3 regions of the Litoribrevibacter euphylliae genome follow, and region 1 is predicted to be linked to each of the others. Evidence: predicted binding sites of a transcription regulator. Region 1 holds the regulator's gene; each other region holds the start of a gene.
The links. Region 1 encodes FNR, which switches genes on or off when oxygen is low (the NO sensors DNR and NnrR bind a similar motif). Its sites were predicted from a motif close to TTGATNTANATCAA; they were not measured.
Positions count from the first base shown of each region.

Region 2: a site for FNR is predicted at 2,535-2,548, ahead of ACFOEK_RS17745 (type IV pili methyl-accepting chemotaxis transducer N-terminal domain-containing protein). Genes of this name have one in related genera too.
Region 3: a site for FNR is predicted at 4,816-4,829, ahead of petA (ubiquinol-cytochrome c reductase iron-sulfur subunit). Genes of this name have one in related genera too.

Region 1 covers NZ_JBHRSZ010000004.1:305,251-315,549, reverse strand. Annotated here, with positions in the region: gene ACFOEK_RS08890 (sulfite exporter TauE/SafE family protein) at 1-462, shown strand, start outside; gene fnr (fumarate/nitrate reduction transcriptional regulator Fnr) at 650-1,429, shown strand; gene ppnN (nucleotide 5'-monophosphate nucleosidase PpnN) at 1,497-2,882, opposite strand; gene ACFOEK_RS08875 (hypothetical protein) at 2,945-3,508, opposite strand; gene ACFOEK_RS08870 (universal stress protein) at 3,784-4,212, shown strand; gene ACFOEK_RS08865 (ATP-binding cassette domain-containing protein) at 4,320-6,239, opposite strand; gene ACFOEK_RS08860 (transglycosylase SLT domain-containing protein) at 6,570-8,552, shown strand; gene ACFOEK_RS08855 (glutathione binding-like protein) at 8,622-9,737, opposite strand; gene ACFOEK_RS08850 (DUF4389 domain-containing protein) at 9,830-10,141, opposite strand; gene ACFOEK_RS08845 (NAD(P)H-dependent glycerol-3-phosphate dehydrogenase) at 10,143-10,299, opposite strand, start outside.
Region 2 covers NZ_JBHRSZ010000007.1:570,416-580,714, reverse strand. Annotated here, with positions in the region: gene ACFOEK_RS17760 (EAL and HDOD domain-containing protein) at 1-439, shown strand, start outside; gene ACFOEK_RS17755 (DNA-3-methyladenine glycosylase I) at 577-1,257, shown strand; gene ACFOEK_RS17750 (DUF3565 domain-containing protein) at 1,290-1,529, opposite strand; gene ACFOEK_RS17745 (type IV pili methyl-accepting chemotaxis transducer N-terminal domain-containing protein) at 1,568-2,389, opposite strand; gene ACFOEK_RS17740 (substrate-binding domain-containing protein) at 3,155-4,279, shown strand; gene ACFOEK_RS17735 (PAS domain-containing sensor histidine kinase) at 4,282-6,828, shown strand; gene ACFOEK_RS17730 (EAL domain-containing protein) at 7,051-9,540, shown strand; gene ACFOEK_RS17725 (cation:proton antiporter domain-containing protein) at 9,574-10,299, opposite strand, start outside.
Region 3 covers NZ_JBHRSZ010000010.1:71,358-81,656, forward strand. Annotated here, with positions in the region: gene ACFOEK_RS21090 (SIS domain-containing protein) at 1-302, shown strand, start outside; gene ACFOEK_RS21095 (BON domain-containing protein) at 299-871, shown strand; gene ACFOEK_RS21100 (ClpXP protease specificity-enhancing factor) at 940-1,359, opposite strand; gene ACFOEK_RS21105 (glutathione S-transferase N-terminal domain-containing protein) at 1,376-1,996, opposite strand; gene ACFOEK_RS21110 (cytochrome c1) at 2,081-2,842, opposite strand; gene ACFOEK_RS21115 (cytochrome b) at 2,842-4,062, opposite strand; gene petA (ubiquinol-cytochrome c reductase iron-sulfur subunit) at 4,062-4,655, opposite strand; gene rpsI (30S ribosomal protein S9) at 4,897-5,289, opposite strand; gene rplM (50S ribosomal protein L13) at 5,302-5,730, opposite strand; gene ACFOEK_RS21135 (hypothetical protein) at 5,955-6,764, shown strand; gene ACFOEK_RS21140 (TatD family hydrolase) at 6,761-7,573, opposite strand; gene ACFOEK_RS21145 (peptide chain release factor 3) at 7,596-9,176, opposite strand; gene ACFOEK_RS21150 (cytochrome-c peroxidase) at 9,301-10,299, opposite strand, start outside.

The sequences.
Region 1 (10,299 bases):
CTACCGACAATGCTGGCAACAGGGCTTCTGGCATCACAATTAAGCAACATCATACGAAATAAAAACGTACGTAATCTTGCTGCCATTATGATGATCCTGATGGGCGCTTGGATTATCTGGGGCAACAGTCAGCACTTACTTGGTCACGGTGATCATTCGAGCCATAACAACCATATGAACCATAGTAGCCATTCAAACCACGGTGACCATACAAACCATAGTGACCATGAAAATCATGATTCCAGCAACACCAGTAATCATGAAGGCCATTCGATGCATGACCACAGTGCCATGCAAACGGAATCACAGGTAGATCACTCTACGATGGATCACTCTCAAATGGATCACTCCGGTATGAACCGCTCACAGATGGATCATACTGATATGTCGTCAGACACTAGGAAACAGGATCACTCTCATATGGATCATTCAGAGATGGACCACTCTAAAATGAACCACTGAGTATTTAAAACTACATCACTTAGTAACACCTATACTGTAGATTATTAAGGTAGGGATTTATCACGTTAGAACGAAGCCATATCACATGCTGACCTTTTGGTTACTTTTCTGTAAACGCACCATAAACGTGCTTTAAAGAATGGAGAAGCTGTGATATAAATTGGCAAACTTAATCGGACACTGAACTATGCCTCAGAACAAATTTTCCAGCGTCAAAGGATGCGGTACCGCAGTTAGCTGCCAGGATTGCTCCCTAAGCTCACTTTGTCTACCACTGTCACTTCACGAACAAGACATTGACCGTTTAGACGCCATCATCAAACGAGGACGACCGTACCAAAAGGGTCAGACCCTATGGCGCCAAGGTGACGATTTTCACTCAGTTCTAGCCATCCGTTCAGGCAGCGTGAAGAGTTTTATTACCAGCCCGTCCGGTGAAGAACAAATTGTCGGTTTCCATTTTGCCGGTGAAATGATTGGCCTTAACGGACTATTCAATAAGAAATATCCAATTACTACCGTTGCACTAGAGACAACCACGGTATGTGATATTCCATACGACAGTTTGGATGCACTTGCTGATGATCTCCCCGAACTTAGAGATCAGGTTCTTCAGAGCATGAGCCAAGAAATTTCCGAAGACCAGCAAATGATGTTACTGCTTAGTAAGAAAACATCCGAACAACGCTTGGCTACCTTCTTGGTGTCTGTATCGGAACGTTTCCATCGTCGTGGTTATTCTGCATCTCGTTTCCGTTTGACCATGTCCAGAAACGATCTAGGTAACTTCCTTGGTCTTGCGGTAGAAACCGTTAGCCGTATTTTCAGTAAGTTCCAGCAAAAAGAACTTATTCGCTTCCTAGACAGCAGCCGTGATATTGAACTGATTGATATCGCAGGCCTATACGAACTGGCAGACCTTCAAGACGGTACCGCCAGCGCATGTGGCAAGCGAGTCGTCGGCTAATATATTTTCTTTCATTAACCAAAAGGCCCAGCAAATGCTGGGCCTTTTGGTTTCTGTGATTACATCATTAACTGGTAACAGGTTCCGTTACGACTTCATAACAAGGTACGTATTTACTACCCGGTAATTTCATACGTTTTTGATGAACAAACGAAGCCAGCAAAGTATCCAACTTCTTCATCAAATTAGATTCACCGTGCAATTTAAACGGACCGTACTTATGGATTTCAGAAATCCCCTGCTCCTTTACATTACCCGCCACAATTCCAGACATCGCTCGTCGTAATTGAGAGGCCAATATGTGCGGTGGCAAATCGGTATCCAAACTCAATTCCGACATGGTTTTGTGAGTTGGAGTAAAAGGCTCCTGAAAAATAGAATCGATTTCTAGCATCCAATTAAAATAGTATGCATCTTTACGATCCTTTCGGTTTGCCTTCACTTCAGACATGCGCGAACGCAACTCAATTGCGACTTTTTCCGGGTCATCAATGATGATCTCATAAAGCGCTTGCGCCTCAGGCCCTAAGGTATCGCCAATAAACGCGTCTATTTGCTGAAAATAATCCGCCGACTCTTTCGGAGCAGTGAAATAAACAGGAATCTCAGCACCGTGCTTATTCCCCATTAAGACACCAAGCAGATACAAAATTTCTTCTGCGGTGCCAGCACCACCAGGAAAGACCACAATACCGTGCCCTAACCTAACGAACGCCTCTAAACGTTTTTCGATATCAGGGAGAATAATTAATTCATTTACGATTGGATTAGGTGATTCCGCTGCTATGATGCCCGGCTCGGTTAGCCCAATGTAGCGAGGGTGTTTTATCCGCTGTTTTACATGCGCCACACTGGCGCCTTTCATTGGCCCCTTCATTGCGCCTGGCCCACAGCCAGTACAAATATCAAAGCCTCTCAAACCTAATTGATAACCCACTTCCTTAGTGTAATCGTATTCATGTTCACTGATGGAGTGTCCACCCCAACAAACAATGATATTGGGATCAACCCGAGCTTGTAGCGCATTAGCTTGGCGAAGCGTGTGAAAAACAGCTTCGGTGACCATAGGCCCACAGCCAATTTCATTCAACGCGTCTAAGTCCAGCTGGCTACTTAAATGAATAATGTCTCGCAGTACCGAGAACAAATTTTCCTTCACCCCTTGGATCATTTTTCCATCAACAAAGGCTCTTGCTGGGGCATTTTGTACCGCAATACATGCACCACGAGCTTGAGGAACAATGCTGATTTCAAAGTCTAAATACTGGTTTTCCAATTGCTCAATATCGTCGTTATCAATTCCGCTGTTCATTACAGCCAACGAACAACGCCGAAACATTTCGTAAAGCTTACCTTTGTTTAATCCACTGAGTTTATTAATTTCTTTGATAGACAGAACGTCCAAGCTGCCGACTGGCGACAATACTGAATAATCAATTACTTCTGATGGCATATCGCACTCCTTGCCAGTAATTCCATTTATAATTCTAGTTGAGGATCAAGAGATTTAATTCTTTACTCCCCGATATTTTCCACTCTCTCGTCTTTAAGACGTTTAAAATAAACCGTTAATAATTGACGAAGTTCTTTTACCCAAAGTTCAAAACCATCCAATTCTGAAATATCACCTTGTTCATTCCACCCAATCGTAATACTCCCAGTCATCACAGAAAGGGCTTGAACTTGCTCTGAATGTTTCCGCAAAAAAGATTCCACATGACTCATGATATCATCCGAAAGCGCTTGTTGATTTATGTACCAAGCCCAGCCTTCGGGAGCAGCGCTATCAGACTCTTGTTCGGCGGAAGACTGATAGCTCTTGATTAACATCCACCCGGCAGTGATTTCTTCTTCATCGATGCCTTTGAAAGCATAGGCTGCGGCATCAATAACCCCTTCTTCAACACGCCCAGATAAATTGATCATGGGATATTTCATCAACTTAACTTTAATGCCCCGTAATATGGCTGCTTGGCGTAGTTTCGCGATTCTACGATCCCGTTTCGAAGGCATAATCCATAAGATCGAGCCTACGATCATCAAAAATGCCAAACCAACCCCGACCATCCAGACTTGCATTCATTCACCCATTCAAATCATTCTTACCAAACTTTCTTCAACTACATTGACCTACACCAATTAAACAACATCGACGCCCTAGTTATTAAGGTTGAAAGATCAAGTACTTACTTCAATAATAAGATCATAGACAAAGGAAATGGTCTACGAAAATTATTTACCGATAGGTTAAGAAATTATCCATTAACCCAGTATAACCTGTTATGCAGTGAGCATAGTTTAAGCGCATAATCCGGTGAAACTGACACCAAGGTTTCAAATCAAAGGAGTTTAGTATGACCACCTATTCAACCATTTTACTTGCGGTAGATCTTTCTGAAGAATCAGAAAAAATCATCGAACCAGCAAAGACCTTTGTAAAAACCTTTGGTTCAAAAGTTCATGTTCTACATACCATCGAGCCTTTCGCTTTCGCTTTTGGCGGAGACATTCCCTTTGACGTCGTTGAAATTCAGGAACAGTTAATTGATCACGCGAAAACCAACCTTAAGCAATTGATCAATAAAACCGAATTAGAAGCCGTTGAAACCGATGTGGTGGTAGGTTCAGTGAATGCAGAAGTCCACAGAAAAGCAAAAGAGATTAATGCAGATCTGGTCATCGTAGGCAGCCATGGTCGTCACGGCTTGGCGTTACTGTTGGGCTCACATGCATCTGATGTCATTCATCATGCTGAATACGATGTATTAGCGGTTCGAATTTAAGTATTCGCGCCAACAAAACGACCATATATATAGCATCAAAAAATGCCCGTAACTTCACTCCAAGTTGACGGGCATTTTTATCACGTACCGCTGTTGAAGTTAATCAGTTACTCACCTTCAGCCATCGCTTCAAGCTCAACCCAGCGTTCCATTAAGACTTCAAGTTTGCTCTCTTCTTCTGCCAAATTCTGTAGTTTCTGAGTCACCAACTCATGATCTTGCTGGTAAAAATCCGAAGCCGAAGTTTCTTCCTGAAGTTGTTCCACAACTGCTTCTTGCTCTGCCATTTGATCCGGCAACAAATCCAGCTCACGTTGAAGCTTGTAACTAAGTTTCTTGGGCTTTGCTTTCTCAACCGGAGGTTGAGCATTCTGAAGGCTCGCTGCTTGGGTCTTTGGCGGATTATTTTCCTTTTTAGACGCACTCTTCGCATCAAGATGCTTGAACTTACCACCCGAGGTTTGCCAGTCGCTAAAGCCACCTACAATCTCTTCAACCACACCATTTCCATGGAAAATCAATGAATTACTAACAACATTATCCAGGAAGGATCTATCGTGACTCACTAAAATAATGGTGCCATCGAAATCCATCAGCAGCTCTTCGAGCAACTCCAAAGTCTCCATATCTAAGTCATTGGTAGGCTCATCCAGAACCAACAAATTCGCTGGCTGACTGAATAACCGAGCCAATAGCACTCGGTTTTTCTCGCCACCAGAGAGTGCCTTGACTGGCGTTCGTGCACGCTCAGGAGTAAATAAGAACTCGTTTAAGTAACCAATAATATGCTTATCTTGACCACCAATGGTGATACTTTCACGCCCCTCGGAGACGTTATCAATAACACTCTTCTCTAGCTCAAGTTGACTACGGAGCTGCTCGAAATAGGCCACTTCCATTTTGGTGCCTAGCCGAACCTGCCCCTCATCGGGCGTTAACTGACCAAGAATGACTTTTAATAAGGTACTCTTGCCCACTCCGTTCGGGCCGATCAATCCAACTCGATCTCCTCTCATCAGGAGAAAATTAAAATCAGCTAAGATTTTTTGATCACCAAAGGAATGAGAAACCGACTCTAGTTCTGCCACGAGTTTGCCAGAGCGGTCTGCCGAAGAAATAGAGAACGCGGCTTTACCGACACGAGTGCGACGCTCTTTTCGCTCTTGCCTCATTGCTTTTAGCGCTCTCACACGCCCTTCATTTCGTGTTCTTCGAGCCTTGATCCCTTGGCGAATCCAGGTTTCTTCCTGAGCCAGTTTCTTATCAAATTCCTGCCAATGTTTTTCTTCAGCAGCTAACCACTCTTCCTTGCGAACCAAAAATTTATCATAGGAACAATCCCAACTTGTCAGATTACCTCGATCCAATTCCCAGATTCGATTCGCAACGCTCTTAAGAAAACTACGGTCGTGCGTGATCAACAAAATGCTGCCTTCGAATTGAAGTAATTGCTGCTCTAACCATTCGATCGCTAGGATATCTAAGTGGTTGGTAGGTTCATCAAGTAACAATAAATCCGGTTCAGCAACCAATGCCCGCCCCAATACCACACGACGACGCCACCCACCGGAAAGCTCAGACATTTTTTTGTCTTCAGGAAGATTCAAGCGCTTAAGAATTTGATCTACTTTTTGCTCCAGCGACCAACCATCTTTGGCTTCAATATCACTTTGAACTTTTGCAAGTAAATCTAAATCTGCATTCGGATCCGTGGTTAAGGAGTGATATTTAGCAATTAGCTCCCCAACTTCAGCTAGCCCACCAGCTACAACCTGATAAACAGTTTCATCACCTGCTGCAGGTAAATCCTGCTGTAAAACCCCGATTTTAAGACCATCATATCGAATGATATCGCCGCTATCAGGTAACTGTTCACCTGAAACAAGCTTAAGCAAGGAAGACTTCCCCTGACCATTTCGGCCAATAACAGCGATGCGATCCCCTTTATTGATGGTATGAGATGCATTCTCCAATAAAGGCTTATCTCCATAGGCAAGACAAACCTGATCTAACTGCAATAAGTTCATAAATCCCACATTTATCTATGTCGTTTATTCGACAGACTGTTCCGTTATAAGGAACAGCTAATTACTCTAAGAACATGAGCGTATTTCTTACAGATCAACACCCAGAAATTTAAATTTTTTTCTCTTATTAATCATAAACTTAAAAAACAAAGTTAATATTTCTTCACATTTGCTCTTGCCAATCGAAAAATAAGTCTTACTCTTAGAACTGAGTTCATTCTTTAAACAAAAATTGCGACCCACCGATATTATCGTTAGCCTCTGTTTCGTACGGTGCCTGAACTCAGATAACAAGTGCAACCACTTACCAACGACATAAAAGATATAGCCATGTTACTAATTCGAAGCTTCATTGTTGCCATTATAATGATTCTTCCAACCCAAGTGTTGGCTAAGTTAAATCATAACCAACAAACATACATAGATGCGCTTGATGCTTTGAAAGAAGGCCAAGTAGAACGCTTTAACCGCCTATCACATGCTCTTTCCGACTACGTTCTTAGCCCTTACTTAGAATACGAACAAATCAAGCTTAACAATTACGAAGACATTGATGCCATCAAGGCATTCATTAATAAGTACCCTGACCAATCCATCAGCCATCGTTTAAAAGTTGAATGGCTGTCTACATTTCCTAAAAAACAAAAATGGCAAGCATTTCTAGATAACTATGATGAGAGCCTCTATTCAAGAGACCTTCGTTGTTACTATCTACGAGCCCTTTATAAAACCGGCAAGAAAAAAGAAGCTTTGCAACAGACCCATGACATGTGGGTTGTTGGTCGCTCTGCGCCAAAGGCTTGTGATCCTATTTTTAAAGCCTGGTTAAAGTCCAGCTATTTCAAACAAGACTATGCCTATGAGCGAGTCAAACTGGCTTTAAAGCGCAGAAAAACCTCTCTGGCAAGTTACGCATCCAATTTTCTCACAGGGGATAAAAAGAAAGCCGCTGGCATGATGATTTGGGCACACAAAGATCCTGCCATTCTATCCAGCACTAAACGCTTCCCTTCAGCAAACCCTTATATGAAGGATGCGGTCATTCATGGCCTTAAACGCAGAGTTAGAAGAAAACCAGATGCCGCGCTAGCCTATTGGAAAAAACATCGTACTCGTTTCAACTTTTCCCCGGAAGAAATACATCATGTAGAACAACGAATTTATCTTGGCTTAGCCAGACAATACGATAAAAATGCCTCAAAGCTTCTTCAGTCACTTAGGGATGAATACAGCTCGCCTGAAATCCTTGAGTGGCAGATTCGTGTTAGCTTAAGAAACCGGGACTGGCCATCAGTGATTCGATGGATTGAAGAGCTCTCACATTATGAGGACATGGACAACGATTGGTTCTATTGGCACTACAAAGCTTATCTGAAACAAAACCAAGAACCGCCTCAGATCGTTAAACAGAACTTCCAAAAGTTGTCTAAACAACGCTCGTACTATGGTTTTCTAGCTTCAGAAATGCTGGGTAAATCTCTAACCTTGACGAATATACCGGTGCCTATCTCTCAAGATATGCATCTCAAAATCCAGAATTTACCTGAAATTAGCCGCGCTAAAGAACTGGTTGCTATTGGCCACCGCCATCAAGCTCATAAAGAATGGCAATTTGCGGTGAACAAGCTAGATCAACAAGGACTCATGGCATTAGCACGTGTGGCTTCGGATTGGGGATGGCACAATCGAGCAATCCGAGCAGTTATTGATGCTAACCACTGGAACGACCTCGCTATTCGTTTCCCTATGCCGTACGAAACAACCTTTGGTAAGGCTGCTACAAAAGTGCAGCTTCCTTCGTCTTGGCTATTTGCCATCGCACGCCAGGAAAGCGCTTTTTCAGAGCAAGCCAGATCAAGTGCTGGTGCAAGAGGACTTATGCAGCTGATGCCTGCCACAGCCCGTCAGACAGCACGTAAGATTGGTATTTCTTCCAAGTCGTCCTTGTACGACCCTGATTACAACATTCGCCTGGGTTCTTCTTACCTATCAATGATGCACAAACGGTTTAATCAAAATCGCGCATTAGCGACAGCTGCATATAACGCAGGCCCGCATCGTGTTGATCGTTGGATCAAATCTGCTATTGCTCTTCCGATAGATGCTTGGATTGAAACCATTCCATACGATGAAACCAGACGCTATGTGAAGAATGTATTAGCGTTTGACGCAATCTATCAATACAAATTAGGCAAGAAAAACCCACAGCTCTTCTTCAACCACGAAAAGATCTACCTGGGAAAGGGAAAGCATTCGAGAAAAGCCAATAATGATGATGCAAAGCTTAAATCTGCGGAACTGGCCTCAAACTAGCTGGGAGCTCAGTGAGCAATCACTTTTTTACTCGGAAGTGATTAGAACGGTAAAGAAATGCACTAACGATTAACCAAGTGCATCTCGATGATAGAAAGCATACTCTTTGTAGCTTACAGGATGGGAAACCGTAATCTGTAATAACTCTGACAAATCGAGAGAGTCCAAAAGGTTATCAAGATATTCTTGATCTGCCACATCTGAGTCACTATACAGCGACAATAACTTTTGTAAGTGCCAAACCTGTTCAACCGATGTCGGTTGCTCCACTGAAACCGCATTCCAAATAAAACGATGCGTAGATACAAACCGCGGAACAGACTCGGACTTCACCCTATCGTTCGACGCCCATGCTTCCCAGGCATCTAAGTTTTCAGACCAGAACGGGAACGCATCATCCGCAATCAACTGAATCAATGGATAGAGCGTTTCTGGAATATGCCCTAGAGATTCCCAATCAGGTAAGTCAGCCTCTACAGCTCGCTCAGCAATTACCATTCGTTCAATCCAAGCCTTTAAATGAACTGATTTATCCAGCAACAGCTCTCTTGGCCGTATATCCTGATAAAAATGGGAAAACAGCGGCCCCATTAACGCCAAATCAGCCAGACTAAGACGATCCCCCAGAATAAATTTATGAGTCTCGAAGTGCTTATCTAGAATAAGTACCATTTGTTCTGCGTGGTACTCAAAGAACGGACCGTTATGGTTGTTCAAACCAAACAAGGACAGCTTCTGTCGTTCCTTATTGGCCTGTAATTGAGCCTGCGTCGGTGATTGGTATATCTTTCTTAAGCGTAAATACGCATTCACTGTGGCTTCATCGTAACCCCAGCGCATGTACAATGCAGGAAGGAACAAAAAAGTATCACAGTACAACTCAATGAGTTTTACAATAAATTTGAGCGGGGTGACATCTGGAATAACGGAAAGATAGTTCAAACTTTCAGTGCCTTCCAAGGAGTCAATCGTATCAATATTTGGCTGGAACAGGATATTTTCGGGCGTAATCAGAACCGGACACTCTTCCATTCCGGTTCTCGCTTTTATTATTTGATCAATTTCTTTCTGACTGGGAACAACTTCATCGAAAGGCAGAGACTGGTAATCTAAATACGCCCTGATTTTCGCACTGTAATAATCCGCTCGAGTCGCATATAAGAGATGATTACTCGCGTTTTCCATGCCCCGTCCTTTAGCTAACAAGTGTCATATATTGAATAAACTCAACTCTTCTATTTAACCCTAGCTCAACATTTCAGGAGCCTATTATTGGTCTATTCAGACTCAGTATTCTTAATATTTTTCATTAACTCTTCACTAGAGGTAGGCCAGTCAGAAAACGGAAATGGCTTTTCTTCAGAATTATAAGTTAGATACTGAAAGATCTGATAATAGTAGCAACTTAACCCATCGCCCAACTGTCGCAAAGTTTCATTGTCTTTATCGGTTAAGAGATGGAATAGGTATTGCGCAATTGCTACCAGCATTAGAACAATATCTAATAGTTTATAAACCACAGCAAATAACACCATAAAAACAAGCCTAAGCAGCTTGTTCTCTAATTTCGTCTGATCATCATAATTCATTCTATTCACCATCCTTAATAGCAAATTCCACATCCTGTTTATGTGCGCCTAACATTAGGTTTCTCGCAACATCTTTAATTTGCGCCCCTTCATACAGAACTTGATAAAGGCCAGAAACCAAAGGCATATAAACACCCAACTCTTCAGCTTTATCGTAG
Region 2 (10,299 bases), on a different contig from region 1:
GTCCTTGTTGGGCATTACCCGGTTGAAAAGTTGGGCGTCTATGCTGGCAATGGCCAAGTTGGAAGATAAACCAAAATCCCTACTCGCCATTTCTATGCAACGAGCGATTTTCTGTGAAAGCGTCGCCGCCATCTTTACTCCTCAATTAGCTGAGAAGTTTTACATGATCGGTATGCTATCTTGCCTCGATTTATTTTTTGATATTTCGATTCATGATCTAATGGAAAAACTCCCCTTAGATGAAGAATCCAAATCCGCGCTCATCGAATACCAGGGGCTGCTGGGCCTGATTCTAAAAACCGCAACCTTCTATGAACGGTTTAAATTATTAGAGGTTCCCTGGCGCCAACTCCGCGAATTGGGGCTTGATCAGAACGAGGTGAACACTATCTTCATAGAAAGCAATGTCAAAGCCAACGCACTTTTGGAAAGCATCTAAGAGCGGATATCATCTAAGAACAGAAAGCATTTAGAGACACCCAGGTATATACAGTAAACGTCCCTTCTCAGAACTTTTGGTGTACAGTACCACTCCAACACCATGGTAATCAGAATTAATACAAAGGGACGTTTTCTATGACCAGCTTCAATGCCATCTATCAAGACGCCGTCGCTCAAAAAGGGTCACAAACAGCATTGGCAACTATGCTCGATGCTCGTTTACAGACGCCCGCTACCCCCGATGAGTTGGCTTCAGTGGGGGACGACAGATACTTATCCCTGATGAGCTTACGCATCTTCCGTGCTGGTTTAAAACACAGTTTAGTGGACGCAAAATGGCCCGCCTTTGAAAAAGCCTTCCATGGCTTCAACATTCTCGGTAACGCCCACCTCAGTGACGACGCCATTGCAGAACACATGGAAAACACCGACCTTATTCGCCATCTCGGAAAGATCAAATCCATCCGCAATAATGCCGGTTTCATTCTAAGAACGTCAGAAGAATACGATGGCTTTGGCCGTTTTCTGGGCGAGTGGCCGGTCACAGATATTGTTGGTTTATGGGACCATCTGAAAAAACACGGTACGCAATTGGGCGGTGCATCCGGTTCTTATTTCTTGCGCATGGTGAACAAAGACACGTTTATTTTTACTCGAGATGTCATCACCGCCCTCAAAGCCCGAAACATCATTGATAAACAACCGACGGCTAAACGTGACCTCAAAATCGTACAAGATAAATTCAATGAGTGGCATGACGAGTCCGGCTGGCCACTGTCCCGAATCAGCTTACTCCTGGCCTACACCGTCGGCTAGCAGCAATCAAACTGGTCGGCCAGTCATCAAACTTAAGGATGTTCTAAATGGCCGTGCTTATTCTGAATATATTCATTGGCCGGCTCGTCATGATCACACCGCACGCAGTCCAACTCATGACCTAGCATAGATGCCCGCCCTTGTTCCGTAGTCACCCAAGGGCGATTAATAAAGGGCGGCTGATGACGAACGTGCTGCCCGTGAAAGCACGCCAATTCCGCAACCCAATCGCCGAGCTCATCCTGATGAAAACCTATGATGGGTTGCTTCATTTCACTTCCTGTAAAAACAGCCTGTTAACGTAACTGGGCTAATTCTGAGCTAGCGCATGCTGCGAGATCATGAGCTCTTCATATTGCTTGGTAATTTGATCCATCTTTTTCAAAATGGATTCCGTCGTGACGGAAATCACCGTCGGTACGTACCGTCCGTCGTCACCTAATTTAAACCCGGACTGAGAAAAACGCCATTGATTACCCACTTTACGCAGCGAACGATTCAACGCTTCGTTGTTCAGATCTGAATCCACCAGTGTCTGCAATGATTCATCAAACAACTGAACGGCCTGCTGGAATTCCTGTTTAAGCTCCGTATCCTCAACTTTCCAATACAAGGCGATATAAGCCTTGGCGATTTTCTGTGACAACATCCGCTGACGCCCAGAGATGTTCACTAACTGGGCACTGGCCACATTGGCATGGGCTTCGATGGCCTTCACCACTTGATCACACGCCACCAGCAAAGCCAGGTTCTGATCCATCAAATCCGCAACATGTTGCTTATCCGGTTGAGCAATAATGCGCTCTCGATGTACCACCCACAGCGATTCCACCTTATCCAGTTTATTGGTGATCTCTTCACTCGGCGCATAGTCACGCAGTTCCAAAAACTGCTGTTCGAACAACGCGACACTGTCATCCAACTGCTTCTGAGCCACCTCCACTTTTACATCAGCCCCCAACATCAAATAACTTTTCATCATGCGCTGTGACAGCATACGCTGGCGACCTGATTTGTTGATGGCTTCAGCATCGGTCATTCCCCATGAGTAGATAGGGAAACTAAGCGGTATCAACGTCAGAACCAGTAGCTTGATCAGCGCTTTAATTGAACGAGAGTTGAGCATATTCATTGGCATTCCTTCTTAATAAGGCACCAACTGAAACAGTGCCTGTGTGGTTCGCTTTATCTAATCACCCTTGCCATAGCACATAGCAGGCCAATTAAGCAGACTTGTTCAGAGGCTCCCTAAGATAGACCGATAAGAATCCTGGGTACTGCTCCAGCTCAATAAACCCGAATAATCCGAGTAAAGCACTCAACTACTGATAACTCATTCTTTCCTCTGAGTTTTATGCACCAAAACAGATCATAAAGAAAACCATCGAACACTTTAAAGAACCTCTGAACAAGTCCGCTCTAGCTCAGCGGGCGCTAGAAAAATGTTAGAACAAGGCGAGCTTCGTAGAGAATGTCTAGACCTTTTCAAGAAGTTCAACGCAGTTATAACGTTTTTAAAGCCCCGCCCTTCGGGGCCTTAAGAGAAATGCCTCTTTTTTGTTGCGGCTTTTTGACGTAACCCGTTATGCCTGCAAAACCGCGCCTCAAAGAGACATTTCTCTTATAGGCCTGAGCAGAGAGGGACTTATTCAGAGGTTCCTTAAAAACATCTTTAAATACAAAAAGATAGGCGAATCATTATTTGCTCTTGTACAGTCCATAGGCTAAAGTTTTGTAAACATAAGAATAAAGGATGAGTCAGAATCACCACATTCTGATTCAACAACCCTGACTCAAAAATCCTAGCTTCGATTCCACTATGCACCGATACCTTAAACCTAATCTTTGGTCTCTACCTCAAGCACTGCGCTCTGTTATTAGCCTGTGTTTTTTGCTGATGATCAGTTCGAGTGTGTTGGCCGACTTACATTTGAAAGAATACTGGATGGTCGATGAGTTTTTTAAAGCGAACCCTGAACAACTTGAGCGTTCAGAAGCCTTTAACCTCAGAGTTCAAAGCCAACCCAAACGGCTCATTAACAACACGGACAGTGCTCGAATTTTAGTCATTTATCCCGGTTTACAAACTTCAGATTATTGGCGTCGAAGTATTCATGCCTTTGAACACCGGCTGAAACAACTGGGCATTCGATACCAGTTGGACGTTCATTTCACCAAACCAGGCAGCGACCTCAACCTTCAGGCGAAATTACTGACTCAAAGCCTGGGCGATACCACCGATTATCTGGTGTTTACCCTGGACGCCATCAAACACCAAAAGCTGATTGAGCAGGTGAAACATCAAACCCAAACCAAGATTATTCTGCAAAACATCACCACCCCGCTACGCGCCTTTAGTAAGCAACAGCCTTTCTTATACGTCGGTTTTGACCACGCCATCGGTACACAACTCTTAGTGCAGGAATATCAAACCCGATTCCCTCAGGGGGCTAATTACGGCATCTTGTTTGGCACCCAGGGCTATGTCAGCAAGATTCGTGGTGGTCTCTTTGAAAGCCAAATGCGTGCAGCGCACAACTTCCACCTAAAAGACAGTTATTATGTGGACTTCGATCGTGCCAAGGCCAAAGCTGCTACCCTGCAACTGATCAAAGATCACCATCAGCCAGACGCAAGTGCAGACACAAACGCAGGCACGCACACGAACAAGCTCGACTTTATTTATGCCACCTCCACCGACATTGCTCTGGGCGCCTTGGATGCGTTGAAAGAATTAGGCCTGGAGCAAGACATCCAAATTAATGGCTGGGGCGGCGGTTCTTCCGAGTTAAACAGCCTAAAAGCAAAAGAACTGAGCTTTACCGTGATGCGCATGAACGATGATAACGGTGTCGCCATGGCCGAAGCCATCGGCTTGGATTTATTGGGTAAGTCCGATCAGGTGCCCACCATTTATTCCGGAAGTTTCAGGCTGGTCGACCAAACCATCAAACCTAAGCAGCTGAATCGCTTTGAATCCCGAGCGTTCCGATATTCCAACCTATCATCGGAGACTCATTAACCATGCTGCTAACTCGTCTTCAAAACTACTTAGAGCGACTGTTACCCGCAGAAGGCATTTCTTTTCATCGTCTGATCGCCGCCTCGCTTTGCTTGTCGCTAGGAATCACCGCCTCAGTCTGCCTGTGGTTTTACTACCAGGACACCAACGCAGTACTGAAAGAAGGCGCCAACGAGTACTCTCTTAAATTACAGCGCCTTACATCATTAGAGTTAGACCACCTTAAGAAAGACATGGGTCATATCGTCTCGATGATTCAGCACGACCCAAGACTGATGATGTACGCACATCAACAAAGCCAACCGTTCTCAAAAGGACATTCAAACGAAAGCTCGAGTACCCCCCTGACGGAACAGCAACAAGCCCGTACTGCCATTCAACAACGCCTGAACGAACTGATCATCCAATACTCGACCGATCTCGATATACTGCTCTTTCTGCCTATTCGTGACGGCCAAGAGATCATTGCAGGTCACAGCCAATACAAGCTGGATCAGTTGATTAGCACCGTCCGTAACTTTATTCCTAACACCGGCGCGGTGTTATTTTCTCCTGGCACTCACGACCCAAACGATGAAGCGAACCGTTCAGCCGCATCCTCCGACACACCTCAAGCCATCACAAAGCTGGCAACGCACGACCTCGCATCGGGAATTGCTTACGGCACAGAGTTAGTCGGTGGGAAATACAACAAACGGCTAGGCTTCTTGTTTGGCATCACCCTGTTCAATAACAATACGCAGTTGCTGAGAAACATTCTGAACACAACGGAAGCCGATGGTGCCGCCTTTGTTTTAGGCCCTGGTGTGGCACAAGCAACGCAACACCAACGCATTCGAACGTTAGCGTCATTGAATCTGACACTGGCGTCCGATGCGGTAACCGCCTTACAACTTATGGACGTCTTGACCAATGAGCATGTCACTCAGGTCGCACTATCGCCATCCATTCATTATCAAAGTCTTCAACAAGACCGTCACCAGAATAACCAACTGCAACTGCTGTTGTGGCAAGATGAGCCGTATGTAAGCAGTCACCAACAGCGCTTCCAGCGCACCCTGATCATTGTCGTTACCCTAGTACTCTCAATTGGTCTCGGATTATCCCTACTGGCAACACGCATCAGCAGCCGCTCACTTCGTTACTTAACCCAATTTGCCGACAAGCAAACCAATGGCGCGACAGCCCCCGATTTCCAAACCACCCCCATATTGGAAATCAATCATGTCGGCCACCGGCTGGAACAAGCCATTCAAGACCTTGCCAGCAATGAAGAAATGTACCGAAACATTCTGAATAACTCTGGCTCCGTGGTGTACATAAAATCCCTCGATGGCCGCTACCAATTCGTCAATACCGAGTTTGAATGCGTGACCGGGATGTCATTGAAGCAAGTTCAAGGAAAGACCAATGAGGAGATTTTTCCGGAAGCCGTTGCCAAAGAACTCACCAACAATGACCAACGGGTCATCGAAGAAAGCCGTGTGCTCAATTTCCGTGAAGATTTAATTAAAGACAATGAGACCTTCTCCTTTCTGACCGTGAAATTCCCAATCAAAGATCGCCATGGTCAGTTGATCTACGTTGGCGGTTTCTCCACTGACATCACCGGCATCATTCAGGCACAGAAAGAGCTGTCTCATGAAAAAGCACGTGCCGAAGAAGCGACAACCCAACTGAATGCGCTCAACAAAAGCCTCGCCGATGCCATCACCAAGAAAACCATGGAATTGGAATCCGCACAGGAAAGCCTGGTACAGTCCGAAAAACTGGCTTCGCTGGGCTCTTTGGTGGCGGGTATTTCACACGAACTCAATACTCCCATAGGGACAGCATTAACCGTTACGACCACGCTCGAAGAGCACGTCCATCAACTCAATGATGACTTCCAAAGCGGTTCATTACGGAAACGGGCAATGGAAAACTATCTGCTCGACTTGCAAGAATCCGCCTCCATTTTGAACCGCTCCTTAACCGCAGCCATTGAACTGATATCCAGCTTTAAACAACTGTCAGTGGATCAAACCAGCGCACAGCGCCGCACCTTTAGTCTGAAGAAAACCCTGGATGAAGTGGCCATAACCCACAGACATTTACTCTCAGACAGCCCGATACAACTCTTAGCCATGGTGGATCAAGACGCCAATATGGATTCCTACCCAGGTGCCTTGGTGCAAGTACTCAACAACCTGATCCAAAACGCCTTTAACCACGGCTTCGGAAAAGATCACGCAGGCACCATTGTCATCACTGCCAAACCGGTGAGTGACCAGATCGTAATTACCGTCAGCGATAACGGCCATGGTATTCCATTGAATTTCCAGAAAAAGGTGTTCGACCCTTTCTTTACCACCAAACTCGGTCAAGGTGGCAGCGGTCTCGGCCTACACATCGTGCACTCCATCGTAACCGGTATTTTAGGTGGAAACATCACACTTAACAGTCGCTACGGCGGGGTAAATTCAGGGACCGATTTTAAGATTGAAATACCACTGATTGCGCCCTGCCATCAGGACAAAACAACACCTGTCTCACTGGATTATCAATAGTCATTGGAGTTCATTGCCACATAAGCAATGAACTCGGAATGCCAAAATTCAACACTTCGGACAGTAATTGAGATTTTATTAATCTATATCAATACCCACACAAAACAGCTGGATACACTGCCATGCTCCTTTCATAAGCTTGGTTAATGTGAGCAAATTAACCCAAGCACAATTAACTTAAGTCCTGGTATTTCAAGGACTATTACTGTTCGGAATTGACCCATGCATTTTGATGCGCCCGTTGGTGAAGTAGCGCACCGTAATCTATTGTTTTGTTCAAGTACGCATACCCTTCAAGACGCTGCCCGCATGATGCGGCAACAAAGATGCAGTTCGATCATCATCAAAGATCAGGACACCATTGTCGGTATCTGGACCGAAGCCGACGCCATTAAATTGAACTACCGTGAGCCCGGTATTGCTCAACAGCAGATTCAACAGGTTATGACCAGCCCGGTTGAATTTGTCTCGCACGACACACGCGTGGGCAAAGTGGTTGAGATCTTTCGTCAGCGCGGCTACCGCCATTGCTTGGTGGATTACGGGCCAGACGAGCAACCCGGCATCATCAGCCAAACCGACATCACGCTGAACATCAACATCGATCACTTCCTAACCCTGTGCAAAGTCAGAGCCGCTCAGGAGTTATGCCTGACACTGAAACAAGACACCTCTTTTGCCAAAGCCGTTGAAACCATGCGCCTTCGGAAAACCGATGCCGCCGTGGTCATAGATGATGACCTCAAACCGATTGGCATCATCACGCAGGCGGATTTGTTGAAGGTATTGGCTGACGAAAACAGCTGTCCGACGCTGGCAGCGGTAGCACTAAAAGAATTGGTCTTAATTGATAACGAAGACACCTTGCTTTCAGCACGCGACGCCTTGATGAACCATAAGATTCGTCATCTGGTGGTGGCCAACCAGCAAGGCCGTGTCGAAGGCGTGATCTCCATGCGTCATATTTTGCAGTTTTTGCAAATGGAATATTCGTCGCAACTGGAAGACGCGCTCTCTAAACGTGATGAAGCCCTCAAGCGTTCAATGCAGGATCTAAACCTTGCCGAACGCGTCTTCGAACATGCCATGGAAGGGATCGTGATCACTGATCCCAATGGCGAAATCATTCGGATCAACCCGGCCTTTACCTTACTGACCGGCTACGAAGAGCACGAAGTGGTGGGTAAGACGATGAGTGTGCTCGCCTCGGGCAAACATCAACCCAGCTTCTATCAGGAAATGTGGCGTCAAATAAACGAGGAAGGCCAGTGGAGCGGCGAGATCTGGAACAAGCGTAAGAATGGCGAACTGTTTCTGGAATGGCTCACCATCTCATCGGTACACGACGAGTTCAACAACATCAGCCACTTCACCGGTTTGTTCCGTGATGTCACCGAGATTCGTAAACAAGAAGAAAAAATTCGACACCTCGCCTATTTCGATGAGCTCACCGGTTTACCGAACCGTCGTTTACTGAAAGATCGTGTGTCCATGGCCATTTCCGGCGCACACCGTAATGAGCACCAACTGGCGGTGATGTTCATCGACCTTGATCAATTCAAGAACATCAATGACAACTTTGGTCACGATGTCGGCGATCAAGTGCTGACTGAATTAGCGCAACGGCTGGAATACATCACTCGCGACGAAGACACCTTGGCGCGTCTTGGTGGTGATGAGTTTGTGATTCTGATGCCCTCCATTAACGACTACGAAGACGTGATCAGCCTCGGCAAGCGTATTAACGAAGTATTAACCGACCCGTTCTTATTGTCTGAGGATCATAACAAGCAAATCACCGTCAGTATCGGCGCCAGCGTCTACCCGGACGATGGCGCCACTGTAGAGGACTTGCTGAAACACGCCGACACCGCCATGTATTCGGTAAAAGCCAGCGGCCGTAATGGATTGCAGCTATTCAGCCAGGAAATGGCGCAACGTTCGATGCAACACTTCACCATGGAAGCGAACCTAAGAAGCGCCATCGAACGCAATGAACTGAGCTTACACTACCAACCCAAAGTGGACGTCATTACCGGCGCAATGATGGGCATGGAAGCGTTACTCCGATGGCATCAACCGCAACTCGGCGCAGTCTCTCCGGCGAAGTTTATTCCTTTAGCAGAAGAAACCGGCTTGATTGAACAGATCGACCAATGGGTTATTGATTCTGCCTGCCAACAACTTCGCACCTGGCGGGATCGCGGGCTCAAGCCGGTTCCTGTGGCCATTAATATTTCGCCCATCAGCTTACGTCATCGCAATCTCGCCACCTTGATTGAACAAGCTCTGACACGCCATCAAGTGCCTGCAAATTTGCTGCAGATTGAAATCACCGAGAGTGCCTTTATCGACGATATGGATTGCGTGATTATGCAACTGCAGACCATCAAACAGCTTGGTCTGTCCATTGCTTTGGATGACTTTGGCACCGGCTATTCAAGCCTGAGTTATCTGGCCAAATTACCTTTGGATGAGCTTAAGATCGACGCCAGCTTTATTCGGAACGTGCCCGATTGTGAAACCAGTGACACCTTAATTCGAGCCATCACCGGCATCGCCAAGAACCTGAATTTAAAAGTAGTGGTCGAAGGTGTCGAGACCACTGAACAATTGGGTTATGTCGAAGAGCTGGTCTGTGATCTGGTGCAAGGCTATTTGACTGGTCGACCGGCGGCGCCTTCGGTGGTGGAAACCAATTTCAGTCAGTAACCATGACGCTAAAATGACACTATAATCACGGCCTCAAACCGCTTTATCACTGGAAATCAGAGGGGCTATGGCGCAGGCCAATTGACTGTCTCGTAACATCAGCGCCTTAAGTTTTTCCAACGCAAACCAATTGATTTCAACCGGCGACTCAGCCACATAGGTCGCCGGGCTTTTTGAAGACAAAATCGCTAACGCAGAGATGGTTTCCCCTGGCCCATAAGTGGTGCAGGACTGCACATCACCCACCTTAAGGCTGGCTTCCACCGTACCGCGCACAATCACACCAATCGCGTGCTGTGGTTTGTGCTGTTCAGCAATGACGTCGCCTTCGTTGTAGATGGTCGACTGCATCATTTGCGACAACTGTGCTTTAGAATCCTGGCTTAACTGCCGACTCCACGGCATGCAATCCACCAGCTGGTCAGAACGAATGACTTCGGACACCTGTGTACGCTGAAGCGACATCATCCGCGCCTCCACATCCATGATCATGCGTTCGGCTTCCGGCTTATCGAGCACCGCCAACTTGTGCTGTTGCTGAATTAACGCCCGCTCACGATTGAGTAACAACCGTGTCGCCGCCTGCGTTTCCAAGGCATGAATGATTTCCGGAAAACTGTCTCTGAGGTACTGGATATGCTGTAAAGTCGCGTCTTTGTTGGCCTCCACATCCAACCGCACCTGGGCAGCGACATTCTCATCCGACGCCAATACATCAATGTGTTCCGCCAAGGCATCCTGCGCCTGTAAAAAGCCCCG
Region 3 (10,299 bases), on a different contig from region 1:
CAGAGATTTTTGCACGTCAAATCAAAGCCATTGGCCAACCTGGAGACATTCTTGTCATCATCAGTACCGGTGGAAACTCCCCAAACATCATCCAAGCAATACAAGCCGCACATGATAGAGAAGTTGCGGTTATTGCATTAACCGGTGGCGATGGCGGGGGCGTAGCGACACTCCTTACAGAACACGATATTGAACTTAGAGTACCATCAGACATCAAATCAATTATTCACGAAGCACACATGAGCATCATCCACTGCTTATGCGATTTAATTGATTACCAGCTGTTCGAGGAAGCCCTGTGAGTTTGTTGAGAGTCCTATTGATTTCAAGCGCTTTTGCGAGCCTCACTACAGGCTGCGTCAGCTTGCTTGATGCAACCTCGGAAGGTCCCATTGAAGAGCATCAAGGAACCCGAACCCTGGGAACCGTTATTGAAGATGAAAACATAGAAACCAAGATCTCGGTTAATTTACGCAAAGCCTCCGACACCCTAAAAAATTCTAACATCGATGTTGTCAGCTTTAATGGCACTGTACTTTTAGTCGGTGAAGTTCCCGATCAAGCAAGCAAGGCACTGGCCGACCAAGTAGCATCGAAAACCCGTGCCGTCAGAAAAGTCTATAACGAATTGAGTATTGCTGGCGTCAGCACCTGGGTATCAAGGTATAACGATGCCTGGATCACCACTAAAGTATCTTCACAGATGATGCTAGCAGAGAACTTTCCCAGCAGCCGAATAAAAGTAGTTACCGAACAAGGAACCGTTTATCTAATGGGGCTCGTAAGTCAAACCGAAGGTGAATATGCAGTCGACATTACCAAACAAGTCTACGGTGTAGAAAAGATAGTGAAGCTGTTTGAATATATTTAGATTTAATAAGAAAAGTATATTTAGAACAAACCACAAGAACATAAAAAAAGGGCCCATCGGCCCTTTTTTTATTTCACCACTTTCAAGCTCGGCTTTGGTTTCGCCAAAGACTCATCGGGCTTATCATCCAACTCTTTTACCGACTTTAACGGCGGATCATCATCTGGCTGCGGAGCACCAGGCTCAGCACCAAAGACCATCCCCTGACCGTTTTCACGTGCATATATTGCCAGAACGGCAACAATTGGCACATAAACACGCATAGGAACTCCGCCGAAACGCGCGTTAAAATCAATTGCATCGTTGCTTATGATTAGTCCACGAACAGCCGACGGTGAAATATTCAGAATAATCTGACCATCAGAAACAAAGTCCTGTGGCACCTGCACACCCTGAACACCAGCATCAACTACAATATACGGAGTGAAGTTGTTATCAACCATCCACTCCTGCAATCCTCGAACCAGATAAGGTCTACTTGGTGTCATCCTAAAGCTCCAAGAGTTACAGACGCATTTCTCTTTCAGCCTCAGACAGGCTCGCCTGGAACGACTCGCGCTCAAAGATACGCATCATGTAGAGATTCAAGCCTTTCGCAGATTCAGGAATCTCAATCCCTAGCTCTTTAACACGCCATAGAATCGGACCAACCAAGCAATCTACAACGGTAAAATCATCACTCATGAAGTACGGCTTTTCTTCAAAGATCGGAGAAACAGCCATAATACTATCCTGCAAGCTTTTACGCGCAGCATCAATATCACCTTCACCAGCAAGAATCTGATCAACCAGAGGGCTCCAGTCACGCTCGATACGGTACATCCATAAGCGACTCTGAGCTCGTGCTACAGGATACACCGGTAACAATGGCGGATGAGGGAAACGCTCATCTAAGTACTCCATCATGATCTCTGGCTGATAAAGCACCAACTCACGATCCACCAAAGTAGGCAATTCGTTATAAGGATTAAGAGAGGCTAAATCTTCTGGCTTGTTGTTAGGATTTACATCCAACACGTCGACAGCAACTCCTTTTTCAGCCAGGACAATACGTACTCGATGGCTGTAATGACTCTCACCGTCAGAATAAAAAGTCATAGAAGATCGTTTGGCAACTACGCCCATAAAACACCCCTAATTAAAACCAAAAACAGGGTGTGCAGGAAAAACCCGCACACCCATCAATAAGTCTAACTATACCACTAATAATTAGTGAATATCTTTCCAATATTCACGATTTAGCAGGTAAGCACAGATAAACAGCACAACTAGGAACAACATCACGATAATACCGATTCGTACACGCTCTTCCTGCATTGGCTCTGCAGTGTATACAAGGAAGTTTACAAGATCGTAAACAGTCTCTTCATATTCTGCTGGAGATTGTGTGCCTTCTTCTGCCAAATACAAAACATCACAACGCTCTTCTGTAATGTCTTGACCTGTCAATACATCAATATCTACAGGTACTTGTGCACAACCTTTCTTTTGAAGACCCTGAAGCTCCATCAAAACGTGCGGCATACCAACATTCGGGAACACCTCGTTATTCACACCCAATGGGCGAGTAGGATCTTCATAGAAAGTACGAAGGTAAGTGTACAACCAATCTTCACCACGTACACGAGCAACCAAAGTTAGATCCGGTGGCGCAGCACCAAACCAACGCTTCGCAGAATCTACCGTCATTGAGTTATGCATTAGCTGACCAATTTTTGAATCATCAAAAATAAGGTTCTCAACCATTAACTCATGAGGAATGTGCAAATCATCCGCAACACGCTCGTAACGAGAATACTGCATCGCATGACAACCCATGCAATAGTTCATGAAGGTTTGCGCACCGCGCTGAAGTGAAGCCTTGTTAGAAACGTTAGCGTTCATGTCATCCAAAGGATAACCGCTACCAGCAGCTACCGCAGTCAACGGAGCAACAATGCTTAATAAAAATACAGAAATAAGTTTTTTCATTAGCCTGTCACCCTCTCTGGAACTGGTTTAGTCTTCTCGGCCTTCGTATACCAAGGCATCAAGATAAAGAACGCAAAGTAAACAACGGTCATCAGCGGCGCCAACCAAGGTGGTTGAGCATAAGCCGGAAGCGCACCACAAATACCTAGGATCACAAAAGAAACTACGAACAAGGCAATTGCAATCTTGCTTAACATGCCCTTGTAACGGATTGAGCGAACCGGGCTACGATCCAACCAAGGCAACACGAACAGAATCGCAATTGCAGCACCCATCGCAATTACACCCAACAACTTATCAGGTACAGCACGAAGAACAGCATAGAATGGAGTGAAGTACCACACTGGCGCGATATGCTCAGGGGTTTTCAAAGGATTTGCCTCTTCAAAGTTGGCATGCTCTAAGAAGTAACCGCCCATTTCAGGCATAAAGAAGATGATACCGCAGAAAACGAATAGGAAGACAACAATACCCACCAGATCATGAACAGTATAGAACGGATGGAAAGGAATACCGTCTTTTGGTACGCCATTTTCATCAAGATTCTTCTTGATATCAACGCCATCTGGGTTGTTAGAACCAACTTCATGAAGTGCTAGAAGGTGCATTACAACCAAGGCAACAATCACCAACGGAAGCGCAATTACGTGAAGCGCAAAGAAACGGTTCAAAGTAATCTCAGAAATCAGGTAATCACCACGAATCCAAGTCGTTAAATCTTCACCAACGTAAGGAATTGCACCAAACAGAGAAATAATTACCTGTGCACCCCAATATGACATCTGACCCCATGGCAATACATAGCCCATGAATGCTTCTGCACACAGCGCTAGGTAGATACACATACCAAAGATCCAGATCAATTCACGTGGCTTCTGATAAGAACCATAAATAATGCCACGGAACATATGAAGGTAAACAACAACGAAGAATGCCGAAGCACCAGTGGAATGCATGTATCGGAGCAACCAACCCCACTCCACGTCACGCATAATATATTCAACAGAAGCAAATGCACCTTCTTGAGAAGGAACAAAGCTCATGGTCAACCAAATACCCGTCAGCAGCTGATTAACCAGCACCAACATTGACAAAACACCAAACACATACCATACGTTGAAGTTCTTCGGCGCATAGTACTTGCTCATGTGTTTTTCATAGGCTTCTGTTACTGGTAGACGATCATCTACCCAAGCCATCAAACCTTTCTTATCACTCATTATGCGCTCTCCTGATCAACACCGACAAGAATCACGTTGTCACTCAGATATGAGTGAGGCGGAACTTCCAAGTTAATTGGAGCCGGAACACCCTGATACACACGACCAGAAAGGTCGAAGCGGGAACCGTGACACGGACAGAAGAAACCACCTAACCAGTCGTCACCCAGATCAGCCGGTGAAATTTCCGGACGATATTTAGGCGAACAACCCAAGTGAGTACAAATACCAACCAACACTAGAATTTCAGGTTTGATAGAACGATTAATGCCAGAAACATATTCTGGTTGTTGAGGAACCTCTGAATTAGGGTCGCGAACAGAGCTATTCAACTTTTCAATGTTTTTCAACACTTCTTCGGTACGACGAATAATCCAAACTGGTTTACCACGCCATTCAACAATCATTTGTTGACCCGGCTCAAGTTTACTAATATCTGCCTTGACAGGTGCGCCAGCAGCTTTTGCTTTCGCACTCGGGTTCCAAGAAGCCACAAACGGGGTTGCAACGCCCACAGCACCAACTGCACCAACTGCAGATGTTGCTCCTATCAGGAGGCGTCGGCGCCCTTTATTTACGCCGTCTTGATTCATGCTAGGTTATCTCCCATCAGCCAACCGTATTCTGAATCCACATACCAAATAACTCACTAATAAATAGCAAACTATTCAACACACAATGGTCATCTCATTTTAGTCGCGGAATAGTATAGAAAATACCCCTACAATACAAGCGACTAAAGATGAATAGCGCTTGATATAAAACAACTAATCATCAATTAACAGGCAAAAAAAAGGCACTTCCGAAGAAGTGCCTTTTCCACACAGAAACGAATTAACGCTTCGAGAATTGTGGACGCTTACGTGCCTTACGTAGACCAACTTTCTTACGCTCAACAACACGAGCATCACGAGTAACATAACCCGCTGCTCGAAGTGCTGGACGAAGAGTTTCGTCATAAGCCATAAGAGCACGAGTGATACCGTGACGGATAGCACCAGCTTGGCCAGAACCACCACCGCCTTTTACAGTAACGATCACATCGAACTTCTCTAGGTTTTCAGTCAACTCAAGCGGCTGACGAACAACCATGCGAGCCGTTTCACGACCGAAGTACTCATCTAGAGTGCGGCTGTTTACAGTGATAGAACCACTACCTGGTCTTAGGAAGACACGTGCAGTAGAGCTTTTGCGACGACCTGTGCCGTAGTATTGTGTTACAGACATAGTAGACTTCCGTTAAATATCCAGTTCTTGAGGCTGCTGTGCAGCATGTGGGTGTTCAGCACCAGCGTATACTTTCAACTTAGAAAACATCGCACGACCAAGCGGATTTTTAGGAAGCATTCCTTTAACCGCTTTCTCGATTACCATTTCTGGCTTACGTTCGATCATTTCGTTGAAGTTAGCAGAACGCATACCACCTGGATATCCAGTATGACGGTAGTACATTTTATCTGCAGCCTTGTTACCTGTTACAGCAACTTTCTCAGCGTTTACGATAACAATATAGTCACCAGTATCAACGTGAGGTGTATATTCAGGCTTATGTTTACCACGAAGACGACTTGCTACTTCAGTGGCCAAGCGACCCAAGGTTTTGCCTTGAGCATCCACGACATACCAGTCGCGTTTAACTGTTTCTGGTTTTGCGCTAAAAGTTTTCATTCTTACCAGCCTAGATTGGGCAGTTTCTATAAAAGCAGCGCATTCTATATAAATAGAATAACATCTGCAAACTTTAAAGCGGACTCTTTCAGTGTGGGAAACTGAGGCGGCGAGTATACAACAAAAAACAATTAATGTAAGCCCCAAAGGTTGTCACGACCTTCAGCTTTCTATATAAAGGTACGAGTCCGAACTCTAATAATAAAAGACCCAAAGGTTAAGAGATGAGAAAAACAACAAAACGCCCTTCACACATCTCACTTTTTGCAAAATTAAGTCTTCTGCTTAGTTTTGTCGTTTCAAACGCATCATTTGCGATCGCTGACGAACAAACTCTAATTACCTCCACACAAATGAAACTTGCGGCCTATAAGGTCTCCACCCGCTTTCACCAGCTAACACTTCATGAAGGTGATTCTCTGATTCAAGAGAAGTTGGAACAAGACATTTCATTTTTGAGCAGTTTACGCCAATCCCTATCAGAAGATAATGCACCAGAAAGTGCAGAAGCCATCAATGAATCACTCGCCATTTCGAAAGACTACATTGACTTTGCCAATAAGAACGAAATAGCCACCGAAGGCTTTACATCACGATACGCAATTACTGACCTACATGAAGCCAGATTCAGCCTGTTAACCACACTAAATAAAGTCATCGAAAAAGAAAAAGAGGTTTCTGGAAGCTCAAAAAAATATGATCTATACAAAGCCGCTACGCTACTACAGCAAATGACGTCAGACTATGTTCGCCGTTCAGTTTCTACGGGTGGTGCAGGCTTATACATTGAAGGCCAAGAAAATATGGATGCGCCGGATGTGCTAGCACAAAAATTCAGCGATCAGTTAAAGGCTATTAGCCAAGCCCACAAAGGCAATAAAGAGCTTTCAAGCATGATTCGTAGCATCGACAGAAAATGGCGCTTCATTGAACCTTCTTTCAAGAACTACAATGAAAAAACAGTTCCGTTCCTCGTTACCAAATATTGCGACATTATTGTCACAACATTATCTGATGTAGCCGACCAGATTTAGAGCCAATCACTGCCCAATTTCTCAGAAGATTGGGCATCACATATACCAAACAACTCGCAAGCATTGCTGTAGGTTATCTCCGCAACATCACTTACAGAAATACCTTTTAACTGAGCCAGGTTTTCTGCAATCCTCGGAACAGATTTCGGAGTATTAGCCTCACCTTTTAGCCATTGGGGCGACATATCAGGAGAATCTGTCTCCAGAACAATGGCTTCCATTGGCAATTGCTCAACCATAGACCGAACCTTATGCGCGCTCGACCAGGTAATAACACCACCAATCCCGAGCTTAAGTCCCCTACTTATAAACTCTCTGGCAATTTCAACGCTGCCAGAAAAAGCATGCACAACTCCCGCCCGAATTGAGTATCGATCAAGCAAATCAAGCATCACTTGATCCGACTTTCGATTGTGTAAAACCACAGGCAAATCATAAACATCGGCCAGCCGTAGCTGAGCTTCGAAAACCTCTTTCTGTAAGACATAGTCGACATGACTAAATTTATCCAAGCCGATTTCACCCAGTGCAACCAAACCTTCCGCTCCATGATGTGTTGAAAGTTCTGCATCCAGAACAGCTAAATTATCTATTGAGTTTTCATCAATAAAAAAAGGGTGTATGCCAAACGCGACATACACCCCTCGATACTGAGCCTGAATTGTTAGAATTTTACTGATAGCTGAAACCCTGGTTCCAGGAATAAGAAAAGTATCCACTCCCAATAAGCGACACTCAGAGATCAGGGATTCCAAATTTCGATCAAAAATGTCGAAATCCAAATGACAGTGAGTATCAAAGAGTCTCATTACACCCTCAGCTAATCAACGATTAATGCTCCCTAGTCGCACGGAACTGAATATCAGGCCAACGTTCTTCCATCATAGACAAATTAACTCGTGTTGATGCCAAATAAGTCAAATGCCCACCGCCATCAATCGACAGATTTTCACCTGCTTTTTTCTTAAAGTCTTCGAGCTTACGTGCGTCATCACATTCGATCCAACGCGCGGTAAAGACATTCACAGGTTCATAAATGCATTCCACTTTGTATTCATCTTTTAAACGCTGTGCCACTACATCAAACTGAAGCACACCGACCGCACCCACGATCAAATCGTTGTTTTTCGTTGGCATAAATAACTGAGTTGCTCCTTCTTCACACAACTGCTGAAGCCCTTTTTGAAGCTGCTTAGTCTTCAATGGATCAGCCAGTCGAACACGACGGAATAACTCTGGCGCAAAGTGAGGAATACCGGAAAACTTCAACTCTTCACCTTCAGTGAAAGTATCACCAATCTGAATCGTACCGTGGTTATGTAACCCAATGATGTCTCCAGAAACCGCCTCTTCAACGTTTGAACGGTCACCGGCAAGGAAAGTCACCGCATCGGCGATCTTGATATCTTTGCCTATACGCACGTGTTTCATCTTCATACCACGAGTATAGCGCCCGGAACAAATACGCATAAACGCAATTCTATCACGGTGCTTCGGATCCATGTTTGCCTGAATTTTGAAGATGAACCCTGACAGTTTTTCCTCATGAGGCTCAACTTCGCGAGTCTCGGTATTTCTAGACTGAGGATTTGGCGCCCACTCTACAAAATCATTCAACATTTCACGAACGCCGAAGTTTGATAACGCAGTACCAAAGAAAACAGGCGTCATTTTTCCTTGGTGATACGCTTTGAGGTCAAACTCATGACTCGCACCACGAACCAACTCAATTTCTTCCACAAAGTCATCATAAAGATCGCCTAATAAGGTTTTGGCTTCTTCTGACTCTAGGCCGTCAACACGCACATCGTCCGGAATAGTTAACCCTTTCCCCGGTTCGAATACATGTATCGTATCGGTATACAGGTTATAGATCCCTTTAAAGGCCTTACCCATACCAATAGGCCAAGTAATAGGAGCACACTGAATTTTCAGAATCTCTTCAACTTCGTCCATGACTTCAATTTGATCACGAACTTCACGATCCATCTTGTTTACGAAAGTGAAAATCGGGGTATCACGTAGGCGACACACTTCCATTAATTTAATGGTTCGTTCCTCTACACCTTTCGCGCCATCAATCACCATCAATGCAGAATCAACAGCCGTTAAAACGCGATAGGTATCTTCGGAAAAATCTTCGTGCCCTGGTGTATCCAGTAAATTTACAGTGCGCCCATTGTATGGAAACTGCATCACCGAGGTGGTAATCGAGATGCCCCGCTGCTGCTCCATCGCCATCCAATCGGAAGTGGCCATACGAGTTCCCTTCTTACCCTTTACCGTACCTGCCACCTGAATGGCATTTCCGAATAAGAGCAATTTTTCAGTGATTGTTGTTTTACCCGCATCCGGGTGAGAGATAATCGCAAACGTTCTGCGAGTATCCACTTCAGCAGCAAAGTTAGACATCTAAATTATCCAAACCATTTCAAAATTCGGGCAATTATATAGCATCTTGCCCGAGCTTTGGATAACTGAAAAAGATATGAGAAAAAAGAGCAGGCCACCAACTACTAATAAGTGGCCAAAAACCTTAATTCACCACTAATGGCGAGCCATTAAGATCTTCACCATTCAGCTGATTACCATCAATCACATTTAATGAAGATTCTGGAATCCACTGACTTAAACACGAAACGTCCTCAAGACATGAATCGGATAACGCCATCATAAAGCTCACCAGATCTGAAACCTGCTGATCCGAAAGCTCTGCATTCACCAATAAAGATAAACCAGAACCTTGATCTGTCTCTAGTTTATCCAGCGCTAGCCGCGTATTTTCTTCAGCTCGATCACCACTGATATCTTCACAACTTACCCCACTTAACTGAGATAAATTACTGCAGGTACCGCCGACAGCAAAGTAATCATTGATGGCAATAGTCGGATTGAGGTGATGACGAATCACATCTTCCAAAGAGTCATAAGCTCCGGCATGACCGTATGGCCCTGTATGCTCAACATTTAATAACGTCGGCGTTCTAAATGCGTATTGATCCGAAAGCAGCAACGTCTCCCGCATACGACCAAAGTCGTCCCGGCCATCAAGGCCATTTCCTTTGCCTTCACCAATCTGCGGCATCGCTATGTTATGGAAACCTTCATCGGTAAAGAAGTCCCCAGAGTGACAGCCCGAACAGCCTGCACCGCCGTCAGTAACAGAAGTAAAAAACGCAATCGCTCCGCGCTTCTGACCGTCGGTGAGTGCTGACTTATCCCCTGCCACATAAGCTTTCCAAGAGTTATCCACAAACACTTGAGAGTTTTCGTAAGCAGCGATAGCCTCAGTTACACGATCAAAAGTAATGATATTAATTTCTGGAATTGTGGCCGCGTATACGACTTCAAACGCAGTCACCCAGTTATTTTGACCGTCACCGTCATCATCCACAGAAAGCTCACCAGCACTAGGAGCTTCATCTCGTAACCTAGCCTGCAGGCGAGCTCGTAACTCATCATTAGTTCCACCAAGTTCATAGTCCGAACGCATTTCAGCAGCAGACGTCACAGGGAATCGTGCCTGGGCTTCAGT